3 regions of the Arthrobacter sp. UCD-GKA genome follow, and region 3 is predicted to be linked to each of the others. Evidence: riboswitches for the same ligand, from Rfam matches in the RefSeq annotation. Region 3 holds a riboswitch; each other region holds the start of a gene.

What was found. Region 3 has a riboswitch for glycine ahead of BLJ79_RS08840 (DUF5058 family protein). Riboswitches for the same ligand answer to the same signal wherever they lie in the genome.
Region 1: it holds a riboswitch for glycine, as region 3 does, so the genes downstream of both, BLJ79_RS10710 (hypothetical protein) here and BLJ79_RS08840 (DUF5058 family protein) in region 3, are expected to answer to the same signal.
Region 2: it holds a riboswitch for glycine, as region 3 does, so the genes downstream of both, gcvP (aminomethyl-transferring glycine dehydrogenase) here and BLJ79_RS08840 (DUF5058 family protein) in region 3, are expected to answer to the same signal.

What each region holds. Positions count from the first base shown of each region.
Region 1 covers NZ_MOLR01000005.1:244,298-251,269, forward strand. Annotated here, with positions in the region: gene BLJ79_RS22895 (hypothetical protein) at 1-18, shown strand, start outside; gene BLJ79_RS10700 (YkvI family membrane protein) at 231-1,355, shown strand; gene BLJ79_RS10705 (hypothetical protein) at 1,483-1,884, shown strand; glycine riboswitch at 2,083-2,180, shown strand; gene BLJ79_RS10710 (hypothetical protein) at 2,338-2,544, shown strand; gene cycA (D-serine/D-alanine/glycine transporter) at 2,600-4,084, shown strand; gene BLJ79_RS10720 (hypothetical protein) at 4,139-5,002, opposite strand; gene BLJ79_RS10725 (LLM class flavin-dependent oxidoreductase) at 5,097-6,119, opposite strand; gene BLJ79_RS10730 (M14 family zinc carboxypeptidase) at 6,762-6,972, shown strand, end outside.
Region 2 covers NZ_MOLR01000022.1:4,762-11,733, reverse strand. Annotated here, with positions in the region: gene gcvT (glycine cleavage system aminomethyltransferase GcvT) at 1-826, opposite strand, end outside; gene gcvP (aminomethyl-transferring glycine dehydrogenase) at 865-3,702, opposite strand; glycine riboswitch at 3,881-3,981, opposite strand; gene BLJ79_RS22080 (hypothetical protein) at 4,150-4,734, opposite strand; gene BLJ79_RS22075 (CPBP family intramembrane glutamic endopeptidase) at 4,899-5,519, opposite strand; gene BLJ79_RS22070 (NADPH-dependent F420 reductase) at 5,855-6,490, shown strand; gene BLJ79_RS22065 (VIT1/CCC1 transporter family protein) at 6,621-6,972, opposite strand, start outside.
Region 3 covers NZ_MOLR01000004.1:554,906-561,877, forward strand. Annotated here, with positions in the region: gene BLJ79_RS08825 (MFS transporter) at 1-698, opposite strand, end outside; gene BLJ79_RS08830 (zinc-binding dehydrogenase) at 779-1,861, opposite strand; gene BLJ79_RS22365 (IclR family transcriptional regulator) at 1,995-2,738, opposite strand; gene BLJ79_RS23540 (hypothetical protein) at 3,069-3,233, opposite strand; glycine riboswitch at 3,784-3,874, shown strand; gene BLJ79_RS08840 (DUF5058 family protein) at 4,046-4,795, shown strand; gene BLJ79_RS08845 (hypothetical protein) at 4,824-5,567, shown strand; gene BLJ79_RS08850 (amidohydrolase) at 5,683-6,915, shown strand.

The sequences.
Region 1 (6,972 bases), on a different contig from region 3:
GTGGCTGGGCGGTTCTGACCAGCGGCATCGGTGCCGAAGAACTGCACCGTGTCCTCAGTGACCCAATGCCTCCCAGCCCAAAGCCAAGCTCAACCGGTGTGAGGCCCGTCATATTACTTTCGTTTGTTGACTAGGTCACATCTGAGACATATCGTTCTATGGAAATTGATATATCAGGGAGCGGCGCATCTTTGGTGGCGTCGGCGAGAACCACGGGAGACAACAGCCACATGCCACAAAAATCCCCCACCAGGGCGCATCTTGACACCGTCGAAAAGGCGAGCTTCCTTCGCGTCCTCACCTATGCCGGAGCGATCATCGCGTTCCTCATAGGCTCCGGGTTCGCCACCGGGCAGGAGATCCTGCAGTATTTCACTTCCTACGGATACTGGGGCGTCTTCGGCACCGGTCTGCTGGTCCTGGTGCTGATGACCTATGTGGCCGTCGAATTCTTCGTGGTCGGGCAGGCGAAGAAATTCGACCGGCCGTCGCGGATCTTCCACTACTACTGCGGCAAGCATCTGGGGACCTTCTTCGACTACTTCTCGATCCTGTTCGTTTTCCTGAGCTTCACCGTGATGGTCGCCGGCGCCGGCGCCGTCTTCGAGGAGCACTACGGGATGTCGCGATACGTTGGCGGCATCGGACTGGCGGTGGTCGTGGGCATCAGCGTGTGGTTTGGCCTGAAGTCCCTGGTCGATGTCATCGGGAAGATCGGTCCGGTGATCGTTGTGGTCGCCATTGCCCTCGGACTGTTGGGAATCTTCCGCAACCCGGGCGGGATCGCGGAGGGCAACGCCCTGCTTTCGGGTCTTGATTTGACCCAGGCTTCCACGAACTGGTTCATGGCCGGCCTGTCCTACGTGGGTTTCTGTATGCTCTGGCTCGCGGCCTTCCTGACCGCGCTTGGCAAGACTGCACGCAACCGCAAGGAGGCGTCCTCCGGGGCCCTGGCAGGGTCGATCGCGTTTTCGGTGGCCTGCATCATTGTTGGCCTGGGCCTGCTGGCGAACATTGTGCGAGTCGGCGGGACCGAGATCCCGATGCTCGTGCTGGCCAAGGACGTGAGCCCGGTCCTTGCCGCCGGGATTTCCGTGATGATCCTCGCGGGCATCTACACGACCGCGGTGCCGTTGCTGTGGACAGTCTCCTCGCGCTTCTTCGCCGACAAGACGCCGCGCTTCAAGTACCTGACCATCGCGCTGGCAGTGGTTGGCACAGTGATCGGCCTGGTCCTGCCGTTCTCCCAGATGGTCAACATCGTCTATGTCGTCAACGGCTACGTCGGGATCCTGTTGCTGGTCCTGATGCTGGTCAAGACCGGCACGCGCCTGGTGCGGCGCCAGCCGCTGTGACCCGGCGCGGCCGTCCGCTCCGGCATCAATGCCGGCCTGCGTCCTTGGCCTATCGTGTTCGTCTCGAGTCGGTTGGGCTGGCCGCGCGGGGCGGTGCGAGTGCCGGTCCGGCGATCGAGGAGGAAACATGAACGGCGTTGACTGGAAATCGGTTCCCGTGGCCGCTCCACCGCCGGGAGCGGTCGAGGTGCCGCGCAGCGATTTCGGGTTCCTGGCCGTTGCCGGAATCCTCGAGTTGGGCGTGCCGGGTGCGGTGTACCGGTTGCCGCGCGAGGCCGGGGACGGGGCAGGCGCCGAACGCGTCGGGGACTCCCGGGAGATCGCGACCACGCTGGCCGATGCCGGCATCCCGGGTCCGGCGGATCCGCTGGCCGACTGCTGGTTCATTCTTCGTCCGTCATCCATGCCCACGGAGGGCTTCTGGGATGCGCTGGGGGAAGCCGAACCATTGCGCGGGCGGAACCAGACCCGGCGGGGGTGCCGCAGCGGCCTGCATGCGGCGTTGCAGGTCCTGAACTCCAGCAGCTAAACGACCGGCCAACGGACCGTGGCTGTTGCACCCATCGCTGACTTGGCTTTTTGGCTCATGTGACGGCCGCAGCCGCGGGGTGGGCTCTTTTTCGGGGGCGCCGCGACATGTTTCGCGGGCGATGACACAAAAGGCTTGTGAGTTGCACCACAGGCCACTGCGCAGTAAGTTATGACTGCAATCACAAAATATCGCCGTTGACACGTGGCGGGAGAGATCCGTCCGCGCCTTGGACGGGCGCCGTAGGAGCAATTCCTCCCCAGGAAACTCTCAGGCCCCCGTACCGCCACGAAGAGGCGAATCTGGAAAGAAGCACGGTCTGGTCCGTGCTCACCGAAGGAGCAAGTCCCGATCCCCTTGCGGACGGGATGGAAACTCTCAGGTACGTCAACAGATTGGGGAGGATCCAAGAACAGCGCGGACCCGTCCGCGCGCGATTCGGGAGTTCCTCCAATGACGCCAACCACCCACGCCACTGCCCGGTCGCCCTTTGGTGCGCCCGCCGGCCTGCACCGTGAATCCGCGCTGCGGTCCCCCGGGAATGCCGAGCACCGCACCGCAGGGCACTCCTGCAAGCGCACCGGCCTGGGAATGGTTGCCTCGGAGAACAACGCGAAGTCCTTGTTCCAGGGCATCGCGCCCGTCGGCGAGAACCGTTAGGGAATCGTCCATGGCACGCCACCGAAGCACCGGCACCAATCTGGAAGGCAACAGCATGAGCAAGAACAGTTCCGCGCCCCACCTCGAACGTGGGCTCTCCAACCGCCACATCCAACTGATCGCGCTCGGCGGTGCCATCGGCACCGGCTTGTTCATGGGATCCGGCAAGACCATTGCGGTGGCCGGGCCCTCGGTCATCTTCGTGTACATGATCATCGGCTTCATGCTCTTCTTCGTGATGCGCGCGATGGGCGAATTGCTGTTGAGCAACACCAACTACAAGAACTTCTCCGACTTCGCCGGGGACATTCTGGGCCCGTGGGCCGCCTTCTTCACGGGGTGGACCTACTGGTTCTGCTGGGTGGTCACCGGCATCGCGGACGTGGTGGCCATCTCCCACTACGTCGCGTTCTGGTGGAAGGACCTGCCGCTATGGATCCCCGCCGTGGCCTGCATCCTTCTGCTCGTGGCCCTCAACCTGCCCAGCGTGAAGAACTTCGGCGAGACCGAGTTCTGGTTCGCCCTGGTCAAGATCGTCGCCATCGGCGCGCTGATCGTCGTCGGCCTGGTCATGGTCATTACCGGCTTCGAGAACAACGGGGCCACTGCCTCCTTCGCGAACCTCTGGAACGACGGCGGGATGTTCCCGACCGGCTTCATGGGCTTCGTTGCTGGCTTCCAGATCGCCGTGTTCGCGTTCGTCGGCATCGAGCTTGTCGGTACGACCGCGGCCGAGACCAAGGACCCGGAGAAGACCCTGCCCAAGGCGATCAACTCCATTCCGATCCGCATCCTCTTCTTCTACGTCGGTGCCCTGGTCATCCTCATGGCCGTCCAGCCGTGGAAGCTGTTCAGTGCCGCGGAGTCCCCGTTCGTGGGCATGTTCGCCCTGGCCGGCCTGGCCGGCGCCGCAGGCATCGTGAACTTCGTGGTGCTCACCTCCGCGACCTCCAGTGCGAACTCCGGCATCTACTCGACCTCCCGCATGATCCACGGCCTGGCCGAGGAGGGCGACGCCCCCAGGGGCTTCGCGAAGCTCTCCCGCACCAAGGTCCCGCGCAACGCGCTGCTGTTCTCCTGCATGTTCCTGCTCGCCGGCGTGGCGCTGCTTTACGCCGAGGGTGGCGTGGCGGAGGCGTTCACCCTGGTCACCACGATCTCAGCGCTGTGCTTCATGTTCGTCTGGTCGATCATCCTCATCAGCTACCTGGTCTACCGCAAGCGCCGCCCGCAGCTGCACGTGGCCAGCAAGTTCAAGATGCCCGGCGGAACGTTCATGCCCTACGTGGTGCTGGCCTTCTTCGGCTTCATCCTCTGGGCACTGACCACGCAGGCTGACACCCTGGCCGCGCTGCTCTTCACCCCGATCTGGTTCGTGGCACTGGGCATCGGCTACGCGATCCTGCGCTCCAAGCCCAAGCACGCCGAATTGCGGGCGTTGCACCAGGCCAAGGTCGCCCAGGAACGCATGCTTGCGGCATCGTTCAATGCCGGTGGCGCGGTGCTGGAGGCGGATGTGAAGGAGCCCGCCGCGAAGTAGCGGTAGCATTCCGGTCCGCGCCGGGGCCGTTTCCCGTGGGGGGCGGCCCCGGCGTCATGCGGCCGCGTGCCGGCCCGTCCCGGTTTCCGGGGCGGGGACGGGGTTCCAGGTCCTTCGGGTCTCGAGGTACCAGAAGTACAGGAAGAGTGCGATTTCGTACCACTCGACGAAGAAGACCGCCTGCCTGACCCCGAGCGCGGCCAACACGGCCCATGCCACCACGCCCAGCGCCATCAGGACCAGCAGCCCCGCATAGTGGCCAGCCCGCCCGCCGCTGGTGTCGGTGTCACCAAGCCTGCTGCTGCCCAGGTGGCTGGCGATCGCGATGCCCATGCTGGCGAGCAGAAGCAGGGCTGCGGCAAGGTGGACGCCGACGAAGTCCTTGCCTTCGAGCGTCCGCCACAGCAACAGCACCAGGAACCCCGCCAGCAGCAGCGTGCCTGCCACGGCCAGCCACCGTGTTTCCGTGCGTTGCAGCAATGAGCGCGACGACCAGCTGCGGGTCTTCCACTCCAGCCACCCGAATGCCACCGCCACGACCAGCACCGCAACCACGGAGACCTGGATCGAGCGGATGAGCTCCCGTGCCGCGGCGGGGTCCAGGGTGCCAAGGGTCTGGCCCAGCCCGGCGGGGACGAAGGCGACGAACATCGCGTAGAAGCCGGCGAGGTTCAGCGCCTGGTCCTCCAGCGGCGGTCCCTTGTAGACCACCAGCAGCACGCCGGTGGTCACCATCATCGCCACGAACAGGTTCCTGGCCGGGCCGATGTAGTAGGAGCTGATGGAGTCCCCGATGCTCCCGGTCCACCAGGCGTACAGGGCGATGGCCACCAGGAGCAGCAGCGGAATGACCAGGAGCATCAGGCGCAGGTAGCGCAGCGTGTCCCGGCCCTGGTTCTCGTCGACAGGAGTGTGCATGCCTGATTGTGCAACAGCAAATACCCTGTTGGCTAGGGCGGGGACGCGCCGGCGCGGGGCAGTTCCGCCTCGGTCCCGCGCGCCGGCGGCGGGATCAGCGCCAGCCGAGCTGGGGCGCCACCTGGGTGAGGATCGCTTCGATCACGTGGGCGTTGTACTCGACGCCGAGCTGGTTCGGGACCGTGAGCAGCAGGGTGTCCGCTGCGGCAATCGCCTCGTCCTGGGCCAGTTTCTTGGCCAGCTCGTCGGGTTCCCCGGCGTAGGACTTGCCGAAGACCGCGCGCGTCTTCGCATCGATGTTGCCGATCTGGTCGGAACTGTGGCGGTCGCGGCCGAAGTACTGCCAGTCCCGCTCTTCCGTCAGCGCGAAGATGCTGCGGCTGACCGAGACCCGCGGCTCGCGCTGGTGGCCGGCTTCCTTCCACGCTTGGCGGTAGAGCTCGATCTGCTCGGCCTGCTGGACGTGGAAGGGCTTGCCGGATTCGTCGTCCTTGAGCGTGGAGCTTTGCAGGTTCATGCCCAGCTTCGCGGCCCATACGGCCGTCGCATTGGAGCCCGAACCCCACCAGATGCGTTCGCGCAGGCCCTCCGAATGCGGTTCCACGCGCAAGAGTCCCGGCGGGTTGGGGAACATCGGGTTCGGGCTCGGTTCCGCGAAGCCCTCGCCCGTGAGCACCTCGAGCAGGCGTTCGGTGTGCCGCCGGCCCATGTCCGCGTCGGACTCGCCCGCCGCGGGGGAGAAACCGAAGTGGCGCCACCCGTCGATGACCTGCTCGGGCGAACCGCGGCTGATGCCCAGCTGCAGCCGTCCGCCCGAGATCAGGTCGGCGGCGCCGGCATCCTCCGCCATGTAAAGCGGGTTCTCGTAGCGCATGTCGATCACCCCGGTGCCGATTTCGATGCGGCTGGTCCGCGCCCCGATCGCGGCGAGCAGGGGAAACGGGGAAGCGTGCTGCGCGGCGAAGTGGTGGACGCGGAAGTAGGCGCCGTCCGCGCCGAGCTCCTCGGCCGCCACCGCGAGGTCGATGGCCTGCAGCAGCGCGTCGGACGCGTTGCGCGTGGCCGAGGACGGGTGGTCGGTCCAGTGGCCGAATGACAAAAATCCGATGTTCTTCACAACGGTGGCCAACGCGCCGGCACAGGTTCGTATTCCCGTGGTATTTGACCGTGGTGCTTGACGATAGCAGCAAGAAGTCCCCGGTCCGGCGACGGGCGGCATGCCGGGCATCTCCAGGGGAGGCCAGGCCACGGCGCTGGATGCGCAGGATTTCCTGCGGCCCTACGGGAGTGTCCTGGTAAACGGCGATGAGAGTTGTATTGCCACAGGTCAGATATCGGTTTTCGTGTTGGCTTTTGTATGGCCTAAGTCGTTTTCTGGCGTCCCCGAGGCGAATTTCCGATCGGCGGAACCACGGTCGTGGAGACTGGGGGTGTTCGGCACTGTTGTACCGTCCGAAATGGAACCCTGATGACCTTTTCAGGCATCGCCCCCATGAGCTAGGTGAATTTTTGCCTCTGCGACACATTTAGGTCCTACAACTTCCTGCAACGCCGATGCTTCGTTTGGCCTCGATTCACACGGTTCTCTTAACGCACGACCGAACGAATACGAAATAGTTAGCGAACTCCCGCTAGAGCTCGGTCGCCGAATAGGTATGGCCAAGTCGGTCCTTGTTTTGCCGATCCCCATATGGTTTGGTGGTGTATGTCACAGCAGGATTTGGGGATCCGAACCAGCCACAAGGAGAACAGCATCCCGATGTCCAGCCGTAATAGCTACCTGTCACCTTCAGCCTTCAAGAAGCTTGCCTGCACAGCCGCAGCTTCCGCCCTGTGTCTCGGGTTGGGCCTCGCTCCCGCGCAAGCTGTGGGAAACGGACCCAATTACCAGGGTAATGAGACCATCAATACCTCGATCCTGCACACCTACGACTCAATGGTCGAGGAACTGCAAAAGCAGGATGCAAAGC
Region 2 (6,972 bases), on a different contig from region 3:
GGCCCGTGAAGTCCTCTTCCTTCTTGAAGGAGACGATGGGGCCAAGGTTGGCCTCGAACGGGTTGCCTTCGAGGGACAGCTCGTTGCCGTACAGCGGCATGCCCGCTTCCAGGCGCAGCGAGTCGCGGCAGGCCAGGCCCGCGGGGATCAGCCCGTGGTTGGCGCCGGCGGCCATGAGCGCGTCCCAGAGGGCGGGTGCCTGGTCGTTGGGCAGGTACAGCTCGAAGCCGTCCTCGCCGGTGTAGCCGGTGCGGGCCAGCAGCACGTCGAAGCCGGCCACGGTGGCCTCGTCCGCCGCGTAGTACTTCATGTCGGTGACAAGGCCCTTGGTGGACTCATCGACCAGTTCGTGCAGGATGGCCTCGGAGGCCGGGCCCTGCACGGCGATCAGCGAGGTGTCCGCCGAGGCGTCGGTGACGACCACGTCGAAGCCCGCGGCGCGTTCGGCCAGCGCCGCGGCAACCACCGGGGCGTTGCCGGCGTTGGGCACCACGAGGAATTTTTCCTCGCCGCGGCGGTAGGTGATCAGGTCGTCGATGATGCCGCCTGCTTCGTTGCAGATCACCGAGTACTTGGCACGGCCCACGGACATCACGGCCATGTTGCCGGCCAGCGCGGAGTTCAGGAACTTCGCCGCCTCGGGTCCCTCGACCCAGACCTCGCCCATGTGGGAGAGGTCGAACAGGCCGGCGGTGGCGCGCACGGCCTTGTGCTCGGCCAGTTCCGAACCGTACTTCAGCGGCATGTCCCAGCCGCCGAAGTCGGTGAAGGAGGCGCCGAGTTCCGCATGCTTGGCATGCAGGGAGGTTTTCTTCGGGTCGCTCATCAAGCTACCTTTCGTGAGGTAAATCGAGTGGTCGTGGACTAGTTTTCGAAGGCTTCGGGAGCCGGGCAGGAGCAGATCAGGTTCCTGTCGCCGCCTGCGCCGTCGATGCGTCCCACGGCCGGGAAGTACTTGTCCACGCGCAGCGCACGCACCGGGAAGGCCGCCTGCTCGACGGTGTACTTGCGGTCCCAGGCGGTGTTGACCACTGCGGCCACGGTGTGCGGGGCGTTGCGCAGCGGGGAATCCTCGATCGCGAAGTCCCCGGCGAGCACCTGTTCCATTTCGCCGCGGATGGCGACCATGGCCTCGATGAAGCGCTCGATCTCGGCCAGGTCCTCGGACTCGGTCGGCTCCACCATCAGGGTGCCGGCGACCGGGAAGGACAGGGTCGGGGCGTGGAAGCCGAAGTCGATCAGGCGCTTGGCCACGTCCTCGGCGGTGACGCCGGTCTTGTTGGTCAGCTCGCGGAGGTCAAGGATGCACTCGTGCGCGACCAGGCCCTTGTTGCCGGTGAACAGGATCGGGAAGTGCTCGTTGAGGCGCGAAGCGATGTAGTTCGCCGAGAGGATCGCGGTCTTGGTGGCGTCGGTCAGCCCGTCGCCGCCCATCATCGCGATGTAGGCCCAGGAGATCGGCAGCACGCCGGCGGAGCCGAACATGGTGGCGACCACCGGCACGCCGTCGCGCATCGAGTAGGTGCCCGAGGCATCGCCCGGCAGGAACGGGATCAGGTGCTCGGCCACGCCGATCGGGCCCACGCCCGGTCCGCCGCCGCCGTGCGGGATGCAGAAGGTCTTGTGCAGGTTCAGGTGGCTTACGTCGCCGCCGAACTGGCCCGGCTGCGCGAGGCCCACCAGGGCGTTCATGTTGGCGCCGTCGATGTAGACCTGGCCGCCGGCCGCGTGGACCTTGTCGCAGACCTCGCGCACGTCGGGGTCGTAGACCCCGTGCGTGGACGGGTAGGTGATCATGATGGCCGAGAGAACGTCCTTGTTCGCTTCGATCTTCGCATCCAGGTCGGACGCGTCGATGGATCCGTCCGCGGCGGTCTTGACCACGACGACCTTCATGCCTGCAAGCACGGCGGAGGCGGCGTTGGTGCCGTGTGCCGAGGCGGGGATCAGGCAGACGGTGCGTGCGTCCTCGCCGTTGGACTGGTGGTAGGCGCTGATCGCGAGCAGGCCCGCGTATTCGCCCTGCGAACCGGCGTTGGGCTGGATGGAGACGCCCGCGTAGCCGGTGATGGTGGTCAGGCGGCCCTCAAGGTCGGTGATCAGTTCGCGCCAGCCCTCGGTCTGGTGCTCCGGTGCGTACGGGTGGATGGAGGCGAATTCCGGCCAGGAGATGGATTCCATCTCGGCGGTGGAGTTCAGCTTCATGGTGCACGAGCCCAGCGGGATCATGGTGCGGTCCAGGGCCAGGTCGCGGTCCGAGAGGCGGCGCAGGTAGCGCAACATCTGGGTCTCGGACTTGATGGTGTTGAAGATCGGGTGGGTCAGGTAGTCGCTGGTGCGCTGCACGGCGGCAGGCAGCTCGAAGCCCTCGGCGGCGAAGGACTCGCCCTCGATGCCGAAGACCCCGGCGATCGCGGCAACGTGTGCGCTCGTGGTGGTCTCGTCGGTGGAGATGCCCACGGTGGTGGAGTTGACGCGGCGCAGGTTGATGCCCGCGTCCTCGGCCTTGGAGATGACGATGTCGGCGTTCTCGACGGTCACCTGGACGGTGTCAAAGAACGACTCGGCGGCCAGGCCCAGTCCGGAGCCGGACAGTGCGGTGGCGATGGCGCGGGCGTGGTTGTGGGCACGCTGGGCGATGCGCTTGAGGCCCGCCGGACCGTGGTACACGGCGTACATCGAGGCGGTGATGGCCAGCAGCGCCTGCGCGGTGCAGATGTTGGAGGTGGCCTTCTCGCGGCGGATGTGCTGCTCGCGGGTCTGCAGTGCCAGGCGGTAGGCCGGGGTTCCGACGTCGTCCTTGGACACGCCGACCAGGCGACCGGGCAGCTGGCGCTCCAGGCCGTTGCGCACCGCCATGTAGGCCGCGTGCGGGCCGCCGAAGAACAGCGGGACGCCGAAGCGCTGGGTGTTGCCCACGGCGATGTCGGCGCCCTGGTCGCCCGGTGCGGCGATCAGGGTCAGTGCCAGGATGTCGGCGGCGATGGTGACCATCGCGCCGCGTTCCTTGGCCGCGGCAATGATGCCGGAGTGGTCGATGACGGCGCCGTTGTTGCCCGGCTGCTGCAGCACGATTCCGGAGATCTCGCCCTCGGGCAGGCCCGCGGTCAGGTCGGCGATCTCGACCTCGAAGCCCAGTGCGTCGGCGCGGCCCTGGACCACTGCGACGGTCTGCGGGAAGAGGTTGGCGTCCAGCACGGTCTTGGCGGAGCCCTTGGCCTTGTTGGCGCGGCGCATCAGCAGCACGGCCTCGGCGACAGCGGAGGCCTCGTCAAGCATGGAGGCGTTGGCGATCGGCAGCGCGGTCAGGTCCATGACCATGGTCTGGAAGTTCAGCAGCGCCTCGAGGCGGCCCTGGGAGATTTCCGGCTGGTACGGGGTGTACGCGGTGTACCAGGCCGGGTCCTCGAGCACGTTGCGCAGGATCACCGGCGGGGTGTAGGTGTCGGAGAAACCCTGGCCGATCATCTGGGTCTTCATGACGTTCTTGTTCGACAGTTCGCGCAGCTTGGCCAGGGCCTCGGCCTCGGTCAGGGCGCCTGGCAGGTCAAGGGGTTCGGACTGGCGGATGTCGGCCGGGACGGCCGTGTCGACGAGTTCGTCGAGGGAGGAATAACCAAGCTGCGAAAGCATGGTGTCGATGTCGCTGCCCTGGGGGCCAATATGGCGGGCGACGAACTCAGCGGACGGGGTCACGGTCATGGGGAACTCCATTGGGTCATCGGCGTGCGCGCACACCGAACGAGCTGCAAGTTCCTCCCCGACCCTGTTGCTGTGACCTGAGAGTTTCCGCGACGCACCGGACTTGGTAGTCGGAACGTGCTTGCACCTTCGGTGAGCAGCACCGCCGAAGGGCGATGTTGCTACTTTCCAGAGTTGCCTCTTCGCGGCGGTACGGGGGCCTGAGAGTTTCCCGGGGAGGAATTGCTCCTACGGCGCCCGACCAACTTTCGCTGTACGGGACTCTCCCGCCGCATGTCAGTGGCTGTGCCTCTTTCGAGGCACGCCTCCCATCCTACCGGCGAAGCGTGAGCCAAACAACACGGGTCGCCCCGCTTCAGGTCAGAACCGCCTTTCGGGCTCCGTCAGGGAGTTTTCGGGCTTTCGCCCGATACCGTCCACCGCCCCTCGCAGGGACGGAGGTTCCCCTCAGCCCTCTTCCCCGTCGTCGAGCAGGCAGTTGGGCTTGGCCTCGAAGCGCGGTCCGACGTCGATCGAATATGGAATGCCCCACTGGTTGTCATAGCGCACGCGCACGGCACGCAGTGAGGACTCTTGGCTCGCGTCGACGGGTTCAAGCGCCATGATGATCGAATGATCGGTCCGGTCGTCCAGGGTGGCCGGCAGTTCGGTGCGGGAAAGCCACGTGGCCTGCATTTCCGGATCGCCATCGCCCACCGGGTACTCCCATGCGCCAAGTTGCACACCGTCGTGCTGGATGCCCGTTCCGGCAAGTGCATAGTTCACCGGTGCCACCAACGTGAGCGCCCGCACCCGGAGCGAACTCCCGGGCTTCACCTCGATCCACGGAGTGGTCAAGACGCCCGGAGCCACCCCGGGGGCCGCGGTGCTGTGACAGGTCAGGTTGCCTTGGCCGTGCCCTGCCACCGGATCCAGCATCCGGTACCCCGCCCAGCCTGCGGTGGCGACCACTGCGACAAGCACTCCGATGGACGCGGCCGTCCGCGGACGGCTCCGGAGGGTGCCCGCATCCTCAGGGGTCAACCTTTCCATCGTGACGCCTCCTTGGCTGGACGGGACCGGCGCTCCGACCTGCGGTGCGGTTGTTCAGCCCATCCTAGGTCCCGCCTCCAATGCGCGCCACGCCGGTAGGGGAACCCGGTTTCGGGCCGCCATGTTCCTTTCGGTTCCGGGAACCCGCGGAGCCATGCCAGGCATCACATTCCGGGCGGTATATAGAGGTTCATGAAGACAAAGACCGACAGGTTCCCCACATCAACCAGGCCATGGGACAGCATGGAAATACGCAGGCTGCCCGTGGCCCGGCGCATGCAGGACCATGCCAGGCCCATCACGAACAGCGTGGCGTAGAGCACCACCGATCGGTTCCCGATGGAGAAGACGCCCCACATCAGCGGGTGGCCGGCCACGAACAAGACCGTCGAGTACAAGGCGATCACCCAGAACGGCCAACAGCGGCCGGCATCCAGGAGCGCACCGCGCCAATACACTTCCTCAAAGACCGGGTTGACCAGTGCAAAAGCCAATACCGAAACGAACACCCCGGGATACTGCGCCACCAAGCCGAGATTGAGTGCAAGGATCCCCGCCAGCGGGAACAGCCCGAGCAGCAGGCCCACGATCCACACCCAGGCCGGGCGCCTGGCACTGCGCCGAAACCAAGCCCGACGCTGCCCTGCGTCGGTGGTCATGGCGAGGACCGCTGCGATGAGGCCCCAGTAGACGGCGGCCACCCACAGCCACGCGGTCCCGGCGTTCATGTCGGCAGCGATGCGCGCGACCAGGTGGCCGACGCCGACGATGGCCAGTGGGCTCACCAGAAGCACCAGGCGCCTCGCTCGCGGACCGGGAAGCCCCCGTCCGGCACGGGCGAGACCGGTTTCGGCAGCCGCTGTGCTTTTTTCGTCTCCAACCATGCCCCAAGCCTCCGCAACGATCTGCAAAACTGTCAACCATTGCCCACGTCAGCCAGGCTTTTTCGGCCGCAAGCCCGCGCCGCCCAGGCGACGGCAACGGCTCTCCCAAAACCTCCGTGAATAAACACTTGACACTTCAACCAAAAGAGGCGTACCGTAATACTTGAAGCTTCAACCATACGGATTGAGACCACATGAAAAACTTCCTCGCTCGACTCTTCGGAAAGAAGGCAGCAATGTCCATCGACATCAGCATCATCGGAACCGGCAACATGGGACGCGCACTGGCGGCCCGCACCCTCGCAGCGGGCAAGAACCTTCAGGTCCTGGCCCGCGACACCGAGGCTTCGGCCACGCTCGCCGCGGAGCTCGGCGGTGGCACCACCGGCGGAAACCTCACCGAGGCCCCGGCCGGACGAATCGTCGTCCTGGCGCTGCCCTTCGACGCCGCCAAGGAATACGTCGCGGCCCAGGGTGCCGCCCTCGATTCCAAGATCGTCATCGACATCACCAACCCGGTGGACTTCTCGACCTTCGACTCGCTGACCACCGCTGCCGGCAGCTCGGCTGCCGAGGAAATCGCCGCGCTGACTTCGGCCACCGTCGTCAAGGCCTTCAACACCACCTTTGCCGGCCCGCTGACCGCCGGTTCGGCTGCAGGCGAGCCGCTGGATGTCTTCATCGCCGGCGAGGATTCCGCCCGCGCCGAGGTAGCCGCATTCGTCACGGCGGCCGGCATGCGCCCGATCGAGGTCGGCGGCCTGCACCACGCCCGGGAGCTCGAGGGCTTCCAGCTGCTGGTCATGGCCATGCAGGTCAACCCCGCGCTGCCCGATTTCAATTGGGGCACCGCGCTGAAGATCGTCGGCTGAGCCGGACCCGACCACACATGTCAGCAGCACTGCGGGGAGCCCGGCCACCAGGCCGGGCTCCCCGCGGCGTTCCACCACCCAAACCCCCGCAGATCCAGTCCGGACCCGAAGCAAGTGCACCGAGCGGCAGCTACACGATCCCGGCAACCCCCAGCCAGGAGCCGATGGCGAAGGTGACCACGAGCGCCGCGGCCCCGCCGATGAGCACCCGCAGGGTCGGGCGCAGCATGGGTGCCCCGCCCAGCCTGGCGCCAAGCGCGCCGGTGATTCCCAGCGCCAGCATCACGGCAATGAACGTCACCGGGATCTTCAGGGGCCCGGGCAGGAACACCGCGGTGGCGAAGGGCAGTGCGGCCCCCACCGTGAAGGACACCGCGGAGGCCACTGCGGCGTTCCACGGGTTCAGGACCTCTTGCTCGTCGAGCTGCAGCTCGGCATCAAGGTGCGCTGCCAGCGCATCATGGGCGGTCAGTTCGTGGGCC
Region 3 (6,972 bases):
CGCTTTTCGTTGCCGGCAAGTTTCATCTGACGGAAGGACGGGGTTTCATCGACTCGATGTCGGATCCACAAACCAACCAGAAGCAGAACAGCAGAAAGCAGGAACGGAATTCGCCATCCGTATGTGAGGAACGCTTCCTTGGGGAAAAGAGCGTCGGCGCCAAGCGTGGCAATGTTTCCCAAGGCCAGTCCCAGGAGCGCACCAGTTTGCGGAACTGCGCCGAAGAATCCTCGGCGTTCCTTCGGAGAATATTCGACGGCCAGCAACAGCCCCCCGCCCCATTCACCGCCCAACGCCAGACCCTGGATGAGGCGCAAGATTGTCAGGAGGATGGGGGCACCTACACCAATGGCTGCATAAGTAGGCATCAGACCGATAGCAACAGTGGCAACGCCCATCATAGTCAGGGTGACTAGCAGCGTTTTCTTCCGGCCGATTCGGTCACCGATGTGGCTAAACAATATGCCGCCAATGGGTCGTACGAAGAAGGCAAGAGCAAACGATGCAAGGGAGAGCATCTGGCTGGCGGTTGGATTATCCGAGGGGAAGAAGAGCGGACCGAAAACGAGGCCCGACATTGTGCCGTAGAGGAAATAGTCGTACCACTCGATGGTGCTTCCGACCGCGCTGCCCCAGAGAGCGCGCTTGCGGTCTTGATTGGTGACTTGGATGGTCACCGCAGATGTTTGGGCTGACATTTAGAACTCCTGTGTGAGTGATCAGGGAATGCCCTAGCTACGCTGCTGTGGCCTTCCTATGTCGATTTAGTTCGAGTTGACTAAGTCATGAGGATGACGGCCCGGCCCGCGCCGCCGCCAGACAAGTCGTCGAAAGCTTCGTTAATCTCATCGAGCGCGAAGCTGTTGCCCAGCATTGCGTCCAGAGGCAGTTTTCCTGCCAGGTACATCCGCAGGATTTGTGGAATCTGAACCGAGAGATTTGAGGAACCGTACAAGCTTCCTCGGATGGTCTTTTCCTGTTGGACCGCTTGATTCAGGGGGAAACGGATGTCGGTATTCGGGTTGCCCAGTCCAATTACGAAGGCGGTGCCTCGTGGACGCAGTGCGGTAACGGCCGCAGTAATGGTTTCTTCACGCCCGATCGCTTCGATGGCCCAGTGAACTCCCGTTTCAGTGATCTCGAGAACTTGAGTAACTAAGTCCACGAGTTTGCTGTTGATCGTGTGGGTGGCACCTAGCTCCCGCGCTTTATCAAGTTTCTGGTCGTCGATATCGGCAACGATGATGGGGTAGGCGCCGACTGCGGCTGCCCCAATGACTGCCGAAAGTCCGACTCCGCCGGCACCAACAATAAGCACGGATTCACCGGCAGCATGCGGCATACCGTTGAGTACCGTACCCATGCCAGTTACGACGGCGCATCCTACGATTGCCGCAATGGCTGAAGGAACTTCCTTAGGAACCTTGATGAGGGATTCTTCGGAAACAACGCACTCTTGCGCAAAGCAGGAAACACCCATGAGGTGATGGACAGCCGTGCCATCATGATCCAAGCGAGAACCGCCGCGCAGCAAGCCATTAGTGACGGCGTGGATCTTGCCCAGAGTGCAAAGCGCCGGACGACCAGAAGAGCAGTATTCGCAGGAGCCGCATCGAGGTCGCCACGTCATGATTACCTTGTCACCAACCGCCACGCTTCGGACCCCGTCTCCAAGTTCTTCGACAATCCCAGCACCTTCATGCCCCATGACAATCGGCGTCTTACAGGCCAGATCGTTCTTCATATAGTGAAGGTCGCTGTGGCATACGCCTGCTGCCTCTATCCGGACCCGGACTTCCCCAGGGCCCGGCGCGCTAATGACCAACTCGGTCACCCTCAGGGGCACATTGGGCTCTGTCATGACTGCGGCTTTCACAAACGACTCCTCGTAACGATTTTGTCGCTCGTGACGTTTGTCACGGCGACTAGGAAATAGCCTGTGATCACGTGTCGTTGAAGTCAAAAAATCGTCCCACTCAGTGGGACAGGTAATGCTAGAGGCTTGCCCAGTATGGCGTAGCCCGCACCTGACGGTTCAAGCCGAGCGTCGCGGCATGAACAGCCGGCCCCACTATGCGCATATCAACGCTACCTACCGGTGCGGTGATTGAGATTACTGCGAGCGCCGTTCCATCGCTTCGAAGGATTGGGCTCGCCGCACATGATAAACCTCCATGGGACTCTTCAACCTCGTAGGCAATGCCATCTCGGCGCGTACGTTCCAATTGGGCGGCCAATTCTTTTGGATCGACGATGGTCCGAGGCCCGATTTTTGTGAGGGCGCTACTGAGGACCAGTTCTTGGACTTCCGCGGCCGAGTGGGCCAATAACGCCTTGCCTCCAGCAGTGGCATAACTGGGCACCCTCCCGCCGATTCGTGAGGGAATACGAAGCTCTCGGTGCTTTCCGCGGAGGATCTCGATATATACGACATCCAAGCCATCAAGCACGCCAAGTTGCACTGTCAGACCAGTTGCTTGCCGAAGATCAGACATGGTGGCCAAAGCCAGTCGGCGCAGGTTCTTGGGCTGTTGTGCCCGTTCCCCCAATTCAAAACACTTCATGCCAATCTGGTATCCGGACTCGGTGTGGGCAACGAAATCATGCCGATCAAGGTCCACGAGTATCCGCGCGACAGTCGCCTTGGGCAGGCCCGTACGACGCGCAATTTCCGAGCCCGTCAACACCGGGTCATCAACATTAAACGTCTCGAGGATGACACCAATGCGATCGACCATCGAGACCGGTACCTGAGGGAGAGAAACAACCATGCGAATTATTATGCGTCTTACTCAGTGAGACATGCAACACAAATGAGCGAGGCGGCAGTTGTGTTTCTAAGTCCATTGAGGCGGATAGATCCTGCTGAGAAATTGATCATCATCTGAACACCAGCATTCATCGCCCTCTCGTTGAAACGAATTTAGCGGCAGCCCAGATAGCTTCAACACTGCTGAAGGGGTACGTTGCTGATAGCAACACTTGACTGCTCACCCAGGAGGGCATCTGCGATACGAGGCTTGGGAAATATCGTGCCTAGCAAGGCTGAGAGTAGGTTCCTCCGGCGCCTATTTGTGGTCGTTCTCGGTCAGTTCGATGACGAAGGTGCGGCGCTCGGTGATCAAGGCCTCGCGCATCACAAAGACCTCGCCTATGGCCATGCGTAAGACCTCGCCGGAGAACTCGGTCATCACCACGTCGTCCCCTTCGACAAAGCGCACTATGAGCAGCACTGGCGGTCCACTGAAATCGGGGCTTGAGATCGCGGGTCGTAGACTTCCTTGCCGTTGAGCCGAAAGTGGCCGAAGGCCCTCCACTCAGTGTCGCCGGTCAGGCACGAGAGGATTTAGGCGTGATCCGAATTGTTTAATCCGTAGATGTACTTCCTGGCGGTGTCTTTGTTGGCAGACATATTTAAAACCGCCGGGAATCGGGGTGTGGCGCTTCGATGGGCATCCGGCCCCGGTGTGCGCATCCGGTGATCGATAACAAGTGGACAGGCGAGGCCGCCATGCATTTTTTCAAGGCTAACCACCGGTTCATCTCGATGGAATGCTTGTCCGCCCGAAATCCATTCGATGCGCGAGGTATCTTCCGGAGCACCGCCCTCCTTACTCGATTGCAGGCGGACGAGGTTGGCTCCTTAGGCCATCGATGACCAGACGCAAAAATATTGATTCACGACTGCTTGGTCGGGAGAAACAAAAGAGCCACTGTGACCCGCGTCAAGTATTCTTGGTCGCACGCGGAAAAGCATCCGCACACAACTGAATAGTCTTCCGGTCACGCGCGGCTGGAGAGTCCCGGACACCACTCGGGCACCGAAGGGGCAAGCACCCGCAATCTCTCAGGTACCAGGAACAGCCGCGTGAGGAAACTCTGGAGAGCAGCCGCCGGGACCGGTGGCTCACCGACGAAGCACGCCGGTGCCATGGGGCACCGGTTTCACTTTCAGGTTCAGGACAGAGCGGGCACGGTGGCACCGGCATCACCCAGGGCCCGCATGCACCGCACTGACCCCTTCGATGAACGGTAGAACTCCCCCATGCACGTACCTGCCATATTGCCCGCCGCTGCGGACAGCAATTCCACGGACATCCTCGCCATAGCCAATTCGCCAGTCCTCTGGGCTTGTGCTGTCGGCGTCTTCCTGGTCATCGTCGTCCAGTCCGTCATCTATATGAAGGCCGCACGGATCGCTGCACCCCATGTCGGGATGAGCCATGCCGAATTGAAGACCAGCTTCCGCGCCGGCGCCATCTCCGCGCTTGGCCCCTCACTGGCAGTGGTCATGGTTGCCGTCGCCCTGCTGACGGTCTTCGGCACCCCCGCGGTGCTGGTGCGCATCGGCTTGATCGGCTCGGTGTCCTACGAGACCGCCGCCGCGGCAATCGCAGCCAACACCGCCGGAGCCGAACTCGGCGGGCCGACCTACACGCAGGCCGTCTTTGGCCTGGCCCTGGCCGCCATGAGCCTGGGCGGGGCCATGTGGATGATTGCCACGCTCATCCTGACCCCGCTGCTCAAGAAGGGCGACTCCGCGCTGCGCAAGGTCAACCCGGCCATCATGCTCGTGGTCCCGGGTGCCGCCATGGTTGCCGCCTTCATGGTGCTGGGAATCGGCGAACTGCCCAAGTCATGGATACACGTGGTCGCCTTCGTCTCCTCGGCCGCGATCATGACCGGTCTGATGGTCATCGCCAAGAAGGTCAACCGGCCCTGGATCAAGGAATGGGCCCTGGGCATTGCCATCATCCTCTCCCTGGCCATCACCTACGCGGCCACCCGCCTCTAATCGCAGCCAAGATTCCCAGGAGCACATCATGCCTCAGGCAACAGAAATCCACCAGGCGCTCGGCGCCTTCGACAAGACCACTTCCCGCTGGGGCCGGATCACCATGATCATTGGCCTGTTCTTCTCGCTGGCCGCCCCTGCCTACCTGGTCTTTTTTGCCGGACTGGACATCCAGGTCTCCGGCATCATCGCCGCCTTCGGTGCGCTGGCCGCGGTCTTCGGGGTCATCTGGATCGTCGAGCCGCTGACCTACTTCCCGATCCTGGGCGCCTCGTCCATGTACCAGGCGTTCATGATCGGCAACATCTCCAACAAGTTGCTGCCGGCGGCCATGATCGCCCAGGCCACCATCGGCGTAAAGCCCGGCACCCGCAAGGGCGAGCTGGCCTCGGTCGCCGCGATCTGCGGTGCCGCCACCGTCCACCTGGCCTCGCTGTTCATCTTCGTCGGACTGCTGGGCACCTGGCTGGTCAGCGTGATTCCCACTGACATCGTCCAGACCATCCAGTTCTACATCCTGCCCACCGTCATGGGCGCCGTGGTCGTGCAGGCGATCGTGAGCCAGAAGGCACCGCGCTCGGCGCTGATTGCCTTGGTCGTCTCGATCATCGTGGTCTCCGTGGCCTTCTTCTTCAAGCCCTTCGGCCTGTTCTCCACCGCTGTCGCCGTGATTGCCACGGCTGTTCTCGCCTGGGTGCTGCGCGACCGCAAGACCCTGGGGACACCGGAGGACGTACCGGTGCATGCAACCCCCGAGGGGCCGGTCTACTGACCGACGCACTCGGCTGCCCGGACCGGCCCGAGACCGAGCGCATCCACACCACAGTTACCGGCGGCGGCACTCCCGGGTGCCGCCGCCCCACCCAAGAGCAAGGAAACAACGCCCGATGACGAACACCATCCCGCCGGCCCTGGCACTGACCGAGGACTCGACCGCGGAAATGCACGAGACCTACAAGTACCTCCACGCCAACCCCGAGCTGTCCATGCAGGAACACCGGACCGCCGACTACCTGGCCAAGCGCCTGGAAGACCTCGGGCTCGAGGTGTTCCGCTGCGGCGGCACCGGGGTCGTGGGCATCCTGCGCAACGGCGAGGGACCGGTCATCGGCCTGCGCGCCGACACGGACGGGTTGCCGGTGCTCGAAGACACCGGGCTGGACTACGCCAGCACCGCCACCGGCTTCCTGGATGACGGCACCGAGGTCCCGACCATGCACGCCTGCGGCCACGACACCCACATGGCCACCGCGCTGAAGACCGCCGAACTGTACGCCGCCGCCAAGGACGCCTGGGCCGGCACCATCGTGTTCGTGCTGCAGCCGGGCGAGGAAACGGCCGCCGGCGCCAAGGCCATGGTTGAGGACGGATTGTGGGACAAGGCCCCCAAACCGGAAATCATGTTCGGCCAGCACGTGATGAACGGGCTCGCCGGCACCGTGGAGATCATGGGCGGTGCGGCCATGACCACCGCGGATTCCTTCAAGGTCACCGTCTACGGCCAGGGCTCCCACGGATCGATGCCCGAGCGCTCCATCGACCCGATCGTGCTGGGAGCGGCCATGGTGTTGCGCCTGCAGACCATCGTTTCGCGCCAGGTGGCCCCGCAGTCCGCCGCGGTGGTGACCATCGGGTCCTTCCACGCGGGCCTGAAGGAAAACGTCATCCCGGACCGTGCGGTGTTCACCCTCAACGTGCGCACCTTCGATCCCGAAGTCAGGGAGATCGTGCTGGGCTCGATCCGGCGCATCATCGCCGCCGAGGCGCAGGCCTCCGGCGCCCCCGCACCGCTGATCGAGGACATCTCCCACTTCCCGCCGCTGTACAACGACCCGACCGAGGCCGAGAAGCTTGCCGAGCAATTCCGTGCCGAGTTCGGCGAGGAACGCGTTCGCCAAGGCTCGCCGGTCATGGGCAGCGAGGACTTCGGCGCCCTTGCGGCGGCGATCGATGTGCCAAGCGTGTTCTGGTTCTTCGGCGGCAACGACGCGGCGACCCTGGCCGCCGGACACCCGCCGGCCAACCACTCGCCGTTCTTCGCCCCGGTCATCGAGCCGACGCTGAGCACCGGCGTGGCCGCAGCTGTCCGCGCGCTGTTCTCCAAGGTCGGCAAGAAGTAGCGTTACGGCGCCAAGGTGGCCAAGAGGCCCCGGAATCAGCCCGTCCGTGGACGGCGC